DNA from 3 places in the Siminovitchia sp. FSL H7-0308 genome. Region 3 is predicted to be linked to each of the others. Evidence: riboswitches for the same ligand, from Rfam matches in the RefSeq annotation. Region 3 holds a riboswitch; each other region holds the start of a gene.

Region 1 (4,700 bases), 1.7 Mb from region 3:
CAGACCATTATCATTGTGACAAGATAGCTGTATGAAAAAACGGCTTGCGAGTAGCCCCGCAAGCCGGCAAGTTCAAGCAAAAATGAGAACAAGTGTCCCAACGACGAAACAATAAATACTAAAATAAATTAAATTTCCCTTTTCCATAATGTTCATAAACCATTTTAAAGAAAAATAGGAAGCCACAATGGAAACAACAAAAGCACTTATATACGGGATAAACAATGTTGTTAAGTCAGGGTCGTTCACCATGTCGGAAATGCTTAGAATCGTTCCGCCCACACTGACCGGTATGTACAGTAAAAATGAAAAGCGCAGTGCTGTCTCAGGTCTCATGCCCATGCCCATCGCACCGACAATCGTCGCTCCTGAGCGGCTGATTCCCGGTATTAAAGCTACCACCTGTGCAAAGCCGACCACAATAGCGTCCTTGAGTGTCAGATCTCCATCCTGTTTTCTTCCTTTTAAATTTCGGATTAAAAACAACGCTACACCCGTTATAAGCAAGGTAACGGCAGTAATATGTACTCCTTTTAGCGTTTCCGAAATCATGTCATTGAACAGAACACCGATGACTCCGGCCGGAATCGTGGCGATTATTAAATAGACAATGAAGCGAAAATCATCCCTCGCCTCTTCGTTTCGATGCAATATGTAAGAAAAGCCGTTCGTCGCAAGACGAATAATATCGTTACGATATATAATTAAAACGGCAATCAAAGAACCTGCATTTACAAGCAATTCAAATGTCAACTTTTTTGTGGAAATTCCTAAAAAGTGCTGGGCAAGCACCAAATGCCCGCTGGATGAAATCGGGATTGGCTCGGTAATTCCCTGAATCAACCCCAGCACGATATATTTAATAGTTTCCATTATATTTATTTCCATCACATCTCACCATCCCCGATTTACTAGAATACCTTTTTTACGTTTGCTTTTCAATTATATTTGGCAAATAAAATGAAAAACAGTAATGTTGTTAAATTGCCATTTTACTCAAGACCATAAGCCGCTGTTTAAGGAGAGAAGTCAAACGCGGGATACTTCCAAAGCAACTTTATCCCGCATATAAGGTGCCGTAAGACTCTCACTTCAAGACTTGATGAGTTGATACAAAAGGTTTAAGTGGGAGAAAACGGCACCTAAATGCCCGATTGGTTCAACTAACATTCAGTAGGAGCTTGATGAGTAAATTCTCCCTCAAACATCTTGGGAAAACGATTGGTTCAACTAACATTCAGTAGGAGCCCTACTGATGGACAAAGGCAGCAAGATATTTTCTTTGACAGTTAACGTATCCAGCAAATTATATTCCTGGTAAATGAAGCCGAGGTGATGCTTGCGGAATTCGGCAAGTTGCTTTTCCTTCATGCCGACGATGTCTTTTCCATCAATTTTGATCGTCCCCTCACTCACTTTGTCAATGGAAGAAAGGGCGTTAAGCAATGTCGTTTTTCCCGAGCCTTACGCGCCCAAGATACTGACAAAATCTCCTTTTTCCACTTGAATATCTATTCCTTTTAAAACTTCCTGCCTGTTAAATTTATTTCCGTAACTTTTATAAATTTTTTGCGCTTCAAGAATACTCAATTATGTTCAATCCTTTACTTGATATATTGATCATAAAAGGATTGGATATCTTTTTCCTTCGATTCGACGAACAAATGATAAAAGCATGTGACAAACATGTCACATGCGTGTGGCGTGTCAGATTCTCAAATTCGTTAGAGGAATGTCGTTCCTGTTCCCGGCTATGATTGTTGTTACTATAATGATCACGAGCAAAAATTCGAACCCTGTCTTTTCGGCAACCGCTGGTTTTCCCCATCAATCTTAATAAACTAAAAATATTGGTAAAAGAAATTCATTTTTTCACCACCGTATCGGAATAAGTCGGAGTGTGATCCAAATGTTTTTGCGGCCGACCCATTCGTTTTTAGCATTGTTGTATACATAAAAAAACGCTATAACAAATAGCATCAGGTAACCATTGAGTTACAGGCTCTTTCTCTCGGTAAGCTTGATGAATTCGATCACTTTATATGTTTAAGCTTGGGGCATATGCTTCGGTTTTTCTTCATATTTCAATGGCTGTCTTGGGAAAATACCCTTAACAACGCCGCGCTCAAGGAGAAACGCGTCTTGTGTTTTCCTCCGTTAGGAAGGGCAGATATTTCCCAAAAGCGGCCAGATGTTTAAAGGCGTGTTTGTTTGTGGTACGATTGTTTGTGTTCTCGCCGACTTGATCACATACAGTTTGTCTCCGTTTTTCATGTTTGAATGTTGCATTTCGTTTATTCAACCGGAAAACGATATTTTGCTTGTCAATTGGTTTTGGCCATGTTATATTTTAGTAGATACAATATTTAGGTGTAGAAATTAAATAAAACACAATATATAGTGACACAACAAAGAAGGCGCCCAAAAGGGCTTAAAAGGGAATCCGGTGAAAAGCCGGAACTGTCCCCGCAACTGTAAATGCGTACGAACGGCAATACCACTGTTTTTTAAACGGGAAGGTGACCAAGTAGGACGATGCATAAGTCAGGAGACCTGCCTTTTTTGTCACAGTTTCAATTCTTCGGGGATTGAGAAGATGAAACGATAGTGGAAACCGTCATTTTTCGTGCGCTTTTTTCTCCTATCGTTTGATCCGCTCTCTTCCCGGAGCGGGTTTTTCTATTTTTAAAAAATGAAGAAAAGGTGAGAAAATGACAACCATTATTGCTGAAAAAGAATCTCAAAAGCAGCCATTTGATCGAAAGAGATTATCGCGTTTTATAGAAAGGGTCGCGGACTTAAACTGTCCCGCATACATCGATAAGGTTGTCCGGGTGATAGAATCTAAAAATGAATATCATAAAGATCATATAACGGGCCTTCTCATTCAAGCCGCTTTGGAAAATACGGATGAAGCCAACCCGGATTGGACATACACTGCCGCAAAAATCTACCTCGCAAACTTGTACAAACAGGCCAGTATCAACCGCTCCTATGACAAAAAACAAAAATACGGGGATTTCTATCAATTAATCAAGCAATTAACTGATTTCGGAATTTACTCGACTCGTTTACTTGAAAAATACAGTGAAAAAGAGATTCGGGAGCTGGAACAAATCATTGATCCGGAGCGTGACTTGTTATTTGATTACATAGGACTTCATACATTGGCGACGCGTTACCTGGCAACGGATCATGAAAAAAATGTTTATGAATTGCCGCAAGAACGCTGGATGATCATCGCCATGCATTTAATGCAGGATGAGGCAAAGGAAAAAAGAAAAGAGTGGATTCAGGAAAGTTATTGGGCGTTGTCGAACTTGTACATGACAGTCGCCACTCCTACTCTTGCCAATGCCGGACTTGCGCATGGCCAACTTTCGAGCTGCTTCATCGACACGGTGGAAGATTCGCTGATCGGCATTTACAACAGCAACACAGATGTTGCCAGGCTTTCCAAAGACGGCGGAGGCATCGGGGTCTATATGGGGAAAGTCAGAAGCCGTGGAAGCTCCATAAAAGGATTCAAACACGCGTCATCCGGGGTTCTTCCCTGGATTAAACAGTTGAACAATACAGCAGTTAGTGTTGATCAGCTCGGAAGGAGAAAAGGCGCTGTTGCTGTTTATCTTGATGTGTGGCATGCGGATATTCTTTCTTTTCTCGATTTAAAACTGAACAATGGCGACGACCGTCAGCGGGCGCATGATATTTTTACGGGTGTATGTATTCCCGATCTCTTTATGGAGCAAGTGGAACGACGCGGTGACTGGTATTTGTTTGACCCGCATGAAGTGAGACAAGTCATGGGCTTTTCGCTGGAAGACTTTTATGACGAAGAAAAAGGCGCGGGCACTTTCAGAGAAAAATATGAAGCATGTATTCAAAACGAGACTTTGACTAAAACGCGGGTTCCGGCAATTCAAATCATGATTAGAATCATGAAATCCCAGTTGGAAACAGGAACACCGTTCATGTTTTACAGGGATGAAGTGAATCGCATGAATCCGAACAAGCATGCGGGAATGATTTATTCAAGTAATTTATGTACCGAAATTATGCAAAACATGTCCCCCACTGTGCAATTTGATGAAACAATAGATGGAGACACGATCATTACTTATAAAAAACCTGGTGATTTTGTCGTTTGCAATCTTTCATCCATTAATTTGGCCAAAGCGGTTCAAAAAATAGATGGCCCGCACGATGTACTGGAACGATTGATCCCCATCCAAATCCGAATGTTGGATAATGTCATTGATTTAAACACCATTGACGTTAAACAGGCTGTCATCACCAATCAAAAATATCGGGCTATCGGACTGGGAACATTTGGCTGGCATCATTTATTGGCCTTAAACGGCATTGAGTGGGAATCAAAAACGGCCGTGGAGCTTGCAGACCAATTATATGAAAAAATCGCCTTGCTGGCCATTCGCGCGAGTGTCGAGCTGGCAAAAGAAAAAGGGCCCTACCCTCTGTTCCAAGGCAGTGATTGGGAAACAGGAACTTATTTTCAGAAACGGGGCTATCTGGCCGGTGACAGATCAGACGAGTGGAAAGAGGTCATGGAAGCAGTTCAAACCGCCGGGATAAGAAACGGGTATTTAATGGCAGTTGCACCCAACTCCAGCACATCCGTTATTGCAGGCTCAACAGCCAGCATCGATCCCATTTTCAAGCCTTTTTACTTTGAAGAA
Region 2 (4,700 bases), 1.1 Mb from region 3:
GGGCTGTTACATGGGCGTTCAACGAAGGCCGTTCCTTTGTAAATGATTATGCAACGCTTCTTTTGTACATAGAAAGACACCTTTGCCGACCAGCCGGCCAAGTAGCGTGATCGAACCGCCAAAAGGAAGAAACGGCCCTTCCTGCGTTGCCGCAATTAATATACTATCTGTCGATGTTCCAGTCGCAAGGGTGCCTGTCGAAGAATCGACGACTTGACATTCATGCAGCGCTTTTACCTTTGCTTCGGTTGCCGTCATAATGCTTTGTATAAAAGCTTCCTCCGTTAACTTACCGTTTACGAATACCCATGTGTTAATGGTTCCGGGGGACACGAGAACCCGGTGTCTTTCACCCAATGATGCATCGACGGCATTCCCGGCACCCGCGGTCACGACAACAAGCACAGACAAACCAGCTTCTTCAAACACCTGGTGGGAAACATCGTGCAGATTCACCGCCGTCATCATCCCGACTGTTTCATTCGGGTCATATCCATGATCTTTTAAATAAAGGATCATCTCTTCCTTAAAGTTGTCGCATTGATAGTTTTTGTCCACATGCCGGTTGACAAAAGAGCGGTGCCAGCCCACGCCTGATCCGGTAACACCCGATGACATCGTCCGCAGCGGGACCGGTGATTCAAATGTAATGGTCTCATTCGATACTTTCAGCATGCTTTCTTTCAGCAATAATGGATTCTGCCCACTTGGCCATTGATGCGGAACGAGCATCATTTGTGGTTTCGGCACTTTTGGGTGCGGATATTTTTCAATGTCCGCTTTATAAATACACTGAATTCTTTCTTCTTTTAACACCTCAGCAGGCGCATCGCATATTTGCTTTTTTCCTTCATGCAAAAGCAGCAAGCGGTCACAGTACAGACCAGCCAAGTTCAAATCGTGAAACACGGAAACGACTGTGAGATTCTCTTCTTTTGTCCACTTTTTCAATAGATCGAGCAGTTCTTTTTGGTAGGCCAAATCCAAGTGATTCGTCGGCTCATCTAAAAGAAGAATTTTCGGCTTTTGTGCCAACGCCTGTGCCAAAAAGACGCGCTGTCTTTCCCCGCCCGAGAGCTCTTCCAACGGACTTTCGGCATATTGGAGAATGCCTGTCTGCTCCATCACTTCGTGAATGATCTTTTCATCTGCCTCATCAAAAGAATGAAACAAGCTTTTTTGATGGGCATACCTCCCTAAAGAAACGGTTTCTTTCACTGTGTAATTAAAAGCCAAAGATGACATTTGCGGGAGGACAGCCGTTAACCGGGCAAATTCTTTCGAGGAAAAAGATGAGATGGGACGGCCGGCCAGCCTCATTTCACCCGACTGAAGCGGCATCGTGTTGCTCATCATCTTTAAAAGCGTTGTTTTTCCGCTCCCGTTTGGACCGATGATGCCGAAAAACTCCCCTTTTTGTACTTGAAAAGATATATCTTGAACGACAGGCTTACGCCAATAGCCACCCGAAGCTTGAATAACTTCAATCATGGGAATCTCTTCTTTCATGCTTAATATGGTAATGAATCGTGCCTCGTAAGGATGTTTCCTTCTAAAAAATGGCGTTCGGCGAGAATCCCCGCCCTATCCGCCAATTATTGAAATGCATCGGGATACACTGCTTTTGCCAGTTCTTCAACCCCTTCCGCCAGACGGGGACCGGGACGATTGATGAGATCGGAGTGCACATCAAAAACCTGTTTTTCCTTAATGGCCGTAATATCAGTCCAGCCTTCACGCTTTAACACTTGTTCCACCGGATTATCCACATAGTTGCTATATGTAGTAATGATGACATCCGGATTCATCTTGATAACAGCTTCATCATTTACCTTCTGCCAGCCGTCAATTTCTTTAGAGGCGTTTTCTGCATGAATAATCGTGAGGAGTGTATCCATAAACGTATTGTTACCTGCTGTATAGATTTCCGGTTCGGGAGATATTTCCATAAAAACCTTTTTCTTGTCTTCTTCTTTTATCCCCTTAACCTTAGCTTCAACATCGGCGATTTTTTTCCGCATATCCTCTATGACCTTTTCCGCTTCATCCACTGTATTTGTCGCTTTTCCGATTAACTCAATCGACTTATACACATCATCCAAACTTTCCGAGCTGTTGACAACAAGCACCGGAATGTCTGCCGCTTTTAATTGCTCTACAGCTTTTTGATCATTGGAAGGGTCAACCAGCACAAGCTGGGGGTCCAAGGAGAGGATTTTTTCTATGTTCAACTCAAGGCCGCCGATTTTTTCCTTCTGGGCCGCTTCTTCTGGATAATTGTCATGGTCGGATACGCCGACAATTTTATCACCCAATCCAAGGGCAAACGCAATTTCAGTGTTGCTTGGGAGGGCGGATACAATTCTTTCGGGTTCCTTTTCAATCGTTATCTCTTCCCCGTTACCGTCCGTTAATGTGACTGGAAAAGCCGCCTGTTCCGATTGTTTCGTTTGTTGTTCGGATGGTTGATCTGTTTTTCCACTTTTTTCAGCAGCCTGATTACAACCGGTCAACAGGCTGAACAGCATGAAAATGGATAGTAATAAAATGTGGAATTTTTTCAATGTTTCTCCCCCTGTAAATTGATTTTTTTCTCAATAAAAAAACATCTCTTCGCAAGAGATGTGTGCAGTTTGGAACAGCCATCCAATATTAGATGGCGATTCCACCAGTACACCTCCCTATCCTCGTAGGTTCATGGCGTGAAGAATCAGGCAGGTCTCCTGGCTTATGGTCATCGTGATCGCTGTTCCTTCCCATGCAATGAAACACAGTGGATACTCAGCTCACTCCCATTCACAGTGGCGGGACCGCGTTGGATTTTCACCAACTTCCCTATTAAGTCTTTTCATAAGACACCCCATTCTTTCCATATGAAATTGTCAACTTGACTTTAGTATACATGATCGTCTCTTATTGTACAGTTGGATTTTTCAATGAAAGATGGCTCAAATCCCCTTCCGAGAGAATTTCAATTTGGCTGCCGGCTCTTTTTAAAGCCGTTACACTCGTTCCTTCGATATAAGGAGTTTTCCAAAGCTGGTCCATGTCAAGCTGGCGGAAAATAAGCTGCACCATTTTCACGACAACACCATGGGTAATGATACAAACATGGCCAGATTCATAGGTGGATAGCAATTCCTTGACTAACGCCTCGACTCTATCTTTTACTTCGTAAAAGTTTTCCCCAGACGTATGAACATATTTACTTGGCTGATGCCAGTAATGATGATATTGCTCAGGGTAAAGCTCCTTAATTTCTTCCATTGTCTTTCCTTCCAGATCTCCAAGATCCATCTCTATCAGTCGCCCATCAACGGTATAAGAAGAAAAGCTTTCTCCATGAATCAACTCCAGCGTCCTCACGGCACGCTTGCTCGGACTCGTGTAAACCGCTTGCCAATCTATCTCTTTGAACTTTTCTCCAAGCAGTCGCGCATCTTCCACTCCTTTTTCAGTTAAACCGGAATCCCTCCGGCCTTGAACTTTTCCCGCAACATTCCATTCTGTCTGCGCATGTCTTATAAAATATAAATACAGCATAAGTACCCTCTTTCTATACGGTGATTCGTTTTCATTTTTCGTATCATACTGAAATGTAATGATAGTTATAGCGCCTTAACAAACAACACTCTATCTTGTTCCACACCATCATAATCACTATGTACATCAATGCCATCCACCTGTTTATCTCCTTTTTCAATGACAAAACCCATTTTCGTATGGTAAGCGATAGAGCTTTGATTCACTGGAGATGTGACACAGCGAACTGTTTTAACCGCTTTTTTCTTTACATGATCAAAGAAGGTTTGATAAAGTTTGCGCCCGATACCGTGTTGGCGGTAATGGGGATGTATGCCAACAAAATGGATATAGGCCTCTTTCTTGCGTGATTGCGATAAAAATCCAATCAGAAACCCGATTATTTCCCCCTTTTCTTCAATGATATAACTAGTGTCTTGAAAATGATCAAAGAATAGTTTGGGCAGCATATCCGTCATCGTACGACCATTCCACCACTCATTTAACACAGAAATAATGATCTTGTAATCTGAAGATTTCACGTTTCTTATATTCATTATCCTGCTCCTCTTTTTTAGGTATAAAAACAGCCCTATCCAAAGGGACAAAGCTTCGCAACTTTTTTGAAACAGACAATTTTATTGTAAATGACTCCAATACCGCATCTTACTTTTAAAACGGCATTTCGAGTAGTCTCTTTTTAAGAATAGCCCACTCCTTGCAAAAAGAAAATATCCTGTAGCAAAAAAAAAGAATCCGGCCCCTACCTATGAATCACGACCCGCGTCCCAATCGGAATTCGGCGGGCAAGATCCAGCACATCACGATTATGCATTCTAATACAGCCATGTGAAACGTTTTTGCCAATGGAAGAAGGGTTATTTGTCCCATGAATTCCGTAGTGGGGCTTTGATAACCCGATCCACATAACACCAAACGGACCTCCGGGATTCCGCTGTTTGTTGATGACCGCAAAGTTTCCGTATGGTGTTGGCGTTAACATCTTGCCGACAGCAATCGGGTACGTCTTTATCAACTTGTTTCCGTCAAAAAGCTTGAGCTGGTGTTTCGTCGTTGAAACATCAATCCATTTCGCCACGATAAATCCCTCCAACATCTTTTGGGAATATCGTATGTAGAACATCAATAAAAAGCCCCTTCACGAGAGCTTTCTTTCT
Region 3 (4,700 bases):
TCCTTAATAACTAAGGTTTCCCTTTTTTTTTGTCAAAGTTATATGCAAGAGTAGGCGGAAATCTATACGAACACATTACTGATCAACTTGTATTATGATAAAGATTTTTTTCATTTGGCGGCAAGTTAAATGGTCGAAGCCAAAATAAATCTATCCAGTGGGGAGATGCGATTCAGCGGAACAAGGCTTTTCCCCTCGAGCGCTGATCATCCACGGAACACCTGAATGTAAGTGAGCAAGAGACAGTAGAAGACAAATTTCAGAAAATCCGTATCTTCCACTCTTCATTCGCTTGTCATCTTTTTTTTGAAAATGAGCCATTTGGCGCACTTCCGAAACGGCTAGGCCTCCATCAACAACCAAGCAACCAATGAGTCGTAAAAACACAGATAAAAAACCTCTCCGGAAGATCAGGGGGAGGATGATTCTTCCGATAGATGACCAAGACCAAACAGGCTGTTCAGGTTCGGGTAGCGCTGGCGAACAAGGGAATTGCCGGATCAATCAAGGAAACTTGCTGCTGGATGCCATTTGCGCCCTAGAGGACACCCAGGAGATTTCCGTTTACTGAACGAAAGGGTGAAAAGCTGGAAGGAATGACCGATACAGTCCATGGGTTTATTGTTCTATTTGGCAAGTGAAAAAATGTATGAACTGGCAATGTAACATCCATGCGACTTGCCAACAGTCTTGCGAATGCAATAAAGATTTTCGATAACAGAAGGTCGGTCAAAAGCAATAAGTGAGCATGATGACGAACCGGTCGCTTCCAGCTTTCGTTAAAACCGGGTCTCCAAAGCTTTCGATCCAAATAGGTATCCAAGACCGAGAAAAGAAGAAAAGCATAAGTGTGAACCAATCCATGAACCAGAGCATCAGCTGTATTTATTTGGCATACCACTAGAAATCTATAAGCGTGGTTAGTGAGTGTGGTTTTTAAAGATGATAAAGCACCAACAGCTCTGCCCATGTTTTCTGGTACACATTGTGGAGCGGAAATGCATCTTGGGCACTATAAAGGGCTGGCCCTGGAAAAAACAGTTTATGCGCTATAACAACCCTTTTATCAAACCTCCAATCCATTCTATTATCCGGAAACGGATGTTCACCGCTTGAAGGTCGCGGTGACTTAATTGTGTCGATTGCATGATGTCTTCGGCAATTATTTTTTTGACATGGGCAATAAATTCATGGTCGTATATAAAGCAATTGATTTCCTTATTTAACAATAAGCTTCGATAGTCGAAATTGGCTGTGCCGATGTCACAAACAGCATCATCAAACAAGAGAACTTTCGCATGGAAAAATCCTTCTTTGTATTGATATACGGTGCCTCCTTTGGCCAGTATCTTCCGCAGGTAGGGAAATGATGCTTCTTTGACGATGGGATGGTCGGACATTCTTGGTACAAGAATCGTCACTTTTACATTGTTTTCCAAAGCTTTTTCAAGAGAAGCCATGACTTTTTTCGGTGGAATGAAGTAAGGGGTGCCAATGAAAATGCTGTTAGTAGCCTTTTCAATATGGCGGATGATTTCCTCTTCTGCACCAACCCCTTCTGTTGGGAAAAAGCGATGGGTAATAGGCCCTTCAGCGAGCGAAGGGAATAAAGCTTGTTCATCGAAATCTGTTACCCCCGTCGCTCGTTTCCAATCCCGCAAAAAAACGCTCTGTAAATCGGCTGTCCCCGTTCCTTCAATGCGCAAGTGATAGTCCCGCCAAGGAGAAAGAAGTGAATCAAGGTCAATGTACTCTTCTCCAATATTATAGCCCCCCACATAACCGATCTTTCCATCAATCACAGTGATTTTCCGGTGGTTGCGGCGTTGGAGGGTAAAAAAGAGAAACGGCAGGCGAGGGGTGTTGCAATAATGCACTTCGACCCCGTTCCTCCGGGCTTTTTGGATGAGTTGTTTGGACACCGTTCTTGATCCAAACCAATCGAGCAGCAGCCGGACTTTGACACCACTTTTTGCACGGTCCATCAAAATGTCGAAAAACAGCTTGCCAAACGAGTCGTTTCTTACTATGTAAAATAATACGTGAATGCTTGATCGGGCGTTATAGAGGTCATCAAAATACTGGATAAACAAGTCAGTTCCCCGGACAAGCAGTGTGATGTCGCTTTTTCTCAAGGGGGATTGCGGCGGTTTGCCTCTTTTTCGGGCAATAAAGCGGCCGATATAATAGTCGGTCATGCAAAATGAGACTAAAATGATAACAATTGCTGTAAAGCAGGCAAGCCACTTCAATGAGAACCCCCCTCCTGTCCATGAATATATGCCCGTTTAGTATTCCCATTTTGGAAAAGGAAAAAGCTGTGAAACGAAAGTTTTTCATGTATAATATCTGTATAACTCCATATGTTTAGGCAATCGGTGGCTTTTTGTTGAAAATCTGTTTCGGAACATTCAGTAAAAAGCTGAAAAGGGAAGTTGGTGCAAATCCAACGCGGTCCCGCCACTGTAAAATGGGAGCGTCCTGAGATAACCCACTGTGTTTTGGTACGGGAAGGGGCAGGAAGCGATGATCATAAGCCAGGAGACCTGCCGATTTCACCTCTACAAGTCAACCTGCGAGGATGGGGAGATGAAGCTCGGATAAATAAAGTATGATTTTATCTGGCACTGGTTGTGTTTTCCTGAACATCTCTGCATGGAGGTGTTTTTTATTTTTAAAAAGAAATGGGGATGGATTTGGTGAAAAGAATACATATGTTATTAGCCGCGCTTTTCCTTGTGGCCGGGCTGTTGGCTGGCTGCGGAAGCAAAGATGAACCAAAGAATGAAAGCGTGGAACCTAAGACGACGGATGAAGCCAAGGAAACGGGTTTTCCGATAACGATTAAAGATGGAGTGGACAAAGAAGTCACGATTGAAAAGAAACCGGAAAGAATCGTTTCGCTGATTCCGAGCAATACGGAAATTGTGTATGCAATCGGTGCAGGCAATGAAGTGGTGGGTGTTAATGAGAACGACGATTATCCTGAGGAAGCGGCGAAAAAAGAAAAGGTTGCCGGAATGGAGTTAAATGTGGAAAAAATCATTTCTCTCGAACCGGATCTTGTTCTTGCCCATGGATCAGGAATGGACGTATGGGAAGGCGGATTAAAGCAGCTTGAGGAAAGCGGTGTGACAGTTCTTGTTGTACATAACGCGCAGAGCTTTAGTGATACGTATGAAACGATTGAGATGATTGGGAAAGCCACGGGACATGAAAAAGAAGCAGAAGAAGTCGTACAAGAAATGAAATCCAAACTGGAAGAAATCAAGGAAAAAGCAGAGAAGATTCAAGAAGAAGAGAAGAAGTCGGTTTTTGTCGAGCTCTCCCCTCCTCCCGAAATGTATGCAGCCGGGAAAAACACCTTTATGGATGAAATGCTGGCTATTATTAACGCGAAAAACGCTGTGGAAGAAGAAGGGTGGCCAAAAATGAATGAAGAGGCCATTATTGCGATGAATCCCGATGTGATCATCGTCAATTATAGTTATGTGGAAAATGCTACCGATGCAGTAATGGCACGCACTGGCTGGCAAGATATGAACGCGGTAAAGGAAGAACGGGTCATTGCGGTCAACGAAGATTTGGTGAGCCGATCCGGCCCACGTTTGGCTGAAGGAGTAGAGGAGCTTGCAAAGGCTGTTTATCCGGATGTTTTCAAAGAATAATCCTTTTTTTCCCTATATCATTGCGATCGGGCTGTTGATTGCCGTAATGCTTGTCAGTATCTCGACGGGTTCCGTAAAGGTGCCCATACTGGATGTTGCACGCATTATTGGCAGTGAAGCTTTTTACCTTCCGATCGAATTTCCCTCTGATCCCATGTATACGAATATTGTCATGAATATTCGTTTGCCCCGCGTCGTGCTTGCCGGACTGGTGGGAGCGGCTTTGGCGATTGCCGGAGCTGCTTTTCAAGGGCTGTTGCGCAATCCACTGGCGGACCCTTATACGCTCGGTGTTTCATCGGGCGCTTCAGTTGGCGCGGTCATTACACTTTTTTATCAATTGTCCCTGCCTTTGGTTGGAATGTATACACTGCCGCTATTAAGCATTGTTTGCGCATTTATTACCGTCATTTTGGTACTTTCTTTTGCGCGCAGCATTGACAGAACGATGAAAGTGGAAACGATCATATTGACGGGGATTATTTTTAGCTCTTTCCTTGGCGCCTTTATCTCGTTGATGATTGCTTTATCCGGAGAGGAGCTGCGCCAAATCATCGGCTGGCTTTTGGGAAGCGTCTCGATGAGGGGCTGGAGCTTTGTGAAAATTATTTTGCCGTTTTTACTGGTCGGCAGCCTTATTCTTTTTTGGAACGCGCGTGAACTGAATGCGATCGCTTTTGGAGAAGAACGGGCCAAACATCTTGGCGTCAACGTAGGCCCAAGAAAGGTGGCCGTCTTGGCGTCCAGCTCTGTCCTGACAGGGGCGGCTGTCGCAGTGTCGGGAACGATCGGTTTTGTGGGTCTTGTCATTCCCCATCTGGTGAGAATTGTCTGGGGGCCGGACCATAAACACTTGCTTCCGCTTTCTGTTTTGGCGGGAGCGTCTTTCCTCATCTTGGCAGATCTTGTGGCTAGAACGATCATCGATCCTGCCGAGCTTCCGATCGGAGTGATTACCGCATTGATCGGGGCCCCGGTGTTTGCCGTCATTTTAATACGAAGAAAATTAGGGAAAAGAAGCTGAAGGCTGTC

The links. Region 3 has a riboswitch for cobalamin ahead of MHB50_RS00425 (ABC transporter substrate-binding protein). Riboswitches for the same ligand answer to the same signal wherever they lie in the genome.
Region 1: another riboswitch for cobalamin. It lies ahead of MHB50_RS08655 (ribonucleoside-diphosphate reductase subunit alpha); the one in region 3 lies ahead of MHB50_RS00425 (ABC transporter substrate-binding protein).
Region 2: another riboswitch for cobalamin. It lies ahead of MHB50_RS16775 (ABC transporter substrate-binding protein); the one in region 3 lies ahead of MHB50_RS00425 (ABC transporter substrate-binding protein).

Annotation. Positions count from the first base shown of each region.
Region 1 is NZ_CP150282.1:1,811,828-1,816,527, reverse strand. Features, by position in the region: gene MHB50_RS08670 (hypothetical protein) at 1-27, shown strand, start outside; gene MHB50_RS08665 (undecaprenyl-diphosphate phosphatase) at 73-888, opposite strand; partial or broken gene MHB50_RS08660 (ATP-binding cassette domain-containing protein) at 1,252-1,590, opposite strand; cobalamin riboswitch at 2,399-2,576, shown strand; gene MHB50_RS08655 (ribonucleoside-diphosphate reductase subunit alpha) at 2,712-4,700, shown strand, end outside.
Region 2 is NZ_CP150282.1:3,542,461-3,547,160, forward strand. Features, by position in the region: gene cbiB (adenosylcobinamide-phosphate synthase CbiB) at 1-22, opposite strand, end outside; gene MHB50_RS16770 (adenosylcobinamide amidohydrolase) at 19-1,491, opposite strand; gene MHB50_RS16775 (ABC transporter substrate-binding protein) at 1,596-2,564, opposite strand; cobalamin riboswitch at 2,696-2,878, opposite strand; gene MHB50_RS16780 (histidine phosphatase family protein) at 2,914-3,543, opposite strand; gene MHB50_RS16785 (GNAT family N-acetyltransferase) at 3,609-4,079, opposite strand; gene MHB50_RS16790 (L,D-transpeptidase) at 4,286-4,621, opposite strand; gene MHB50_RS16795 (hypothetical protein) at 4,605-4,700, opposite strand, start outside.
Region 3 is NZ_CP150282.1:85,139-89,838, forward strand. Features, by position in the region: gene MHB50_RS00415 (hypothetical protein) at 422-571, shown strand; gene cls (cardiolipin synthase) at 1,050-2,252, opposite strand; cobalamin riboswitch at 2,361-2,569, shown strand; gene MHB50_RS00425 (ABC transporter substrate-binding protein) at 2,700-3,668, shown strand; gene MHB50_RS00430 (iron chelate uptake ABC transporter family permease subunit) at 3,631-4,692, shown strand.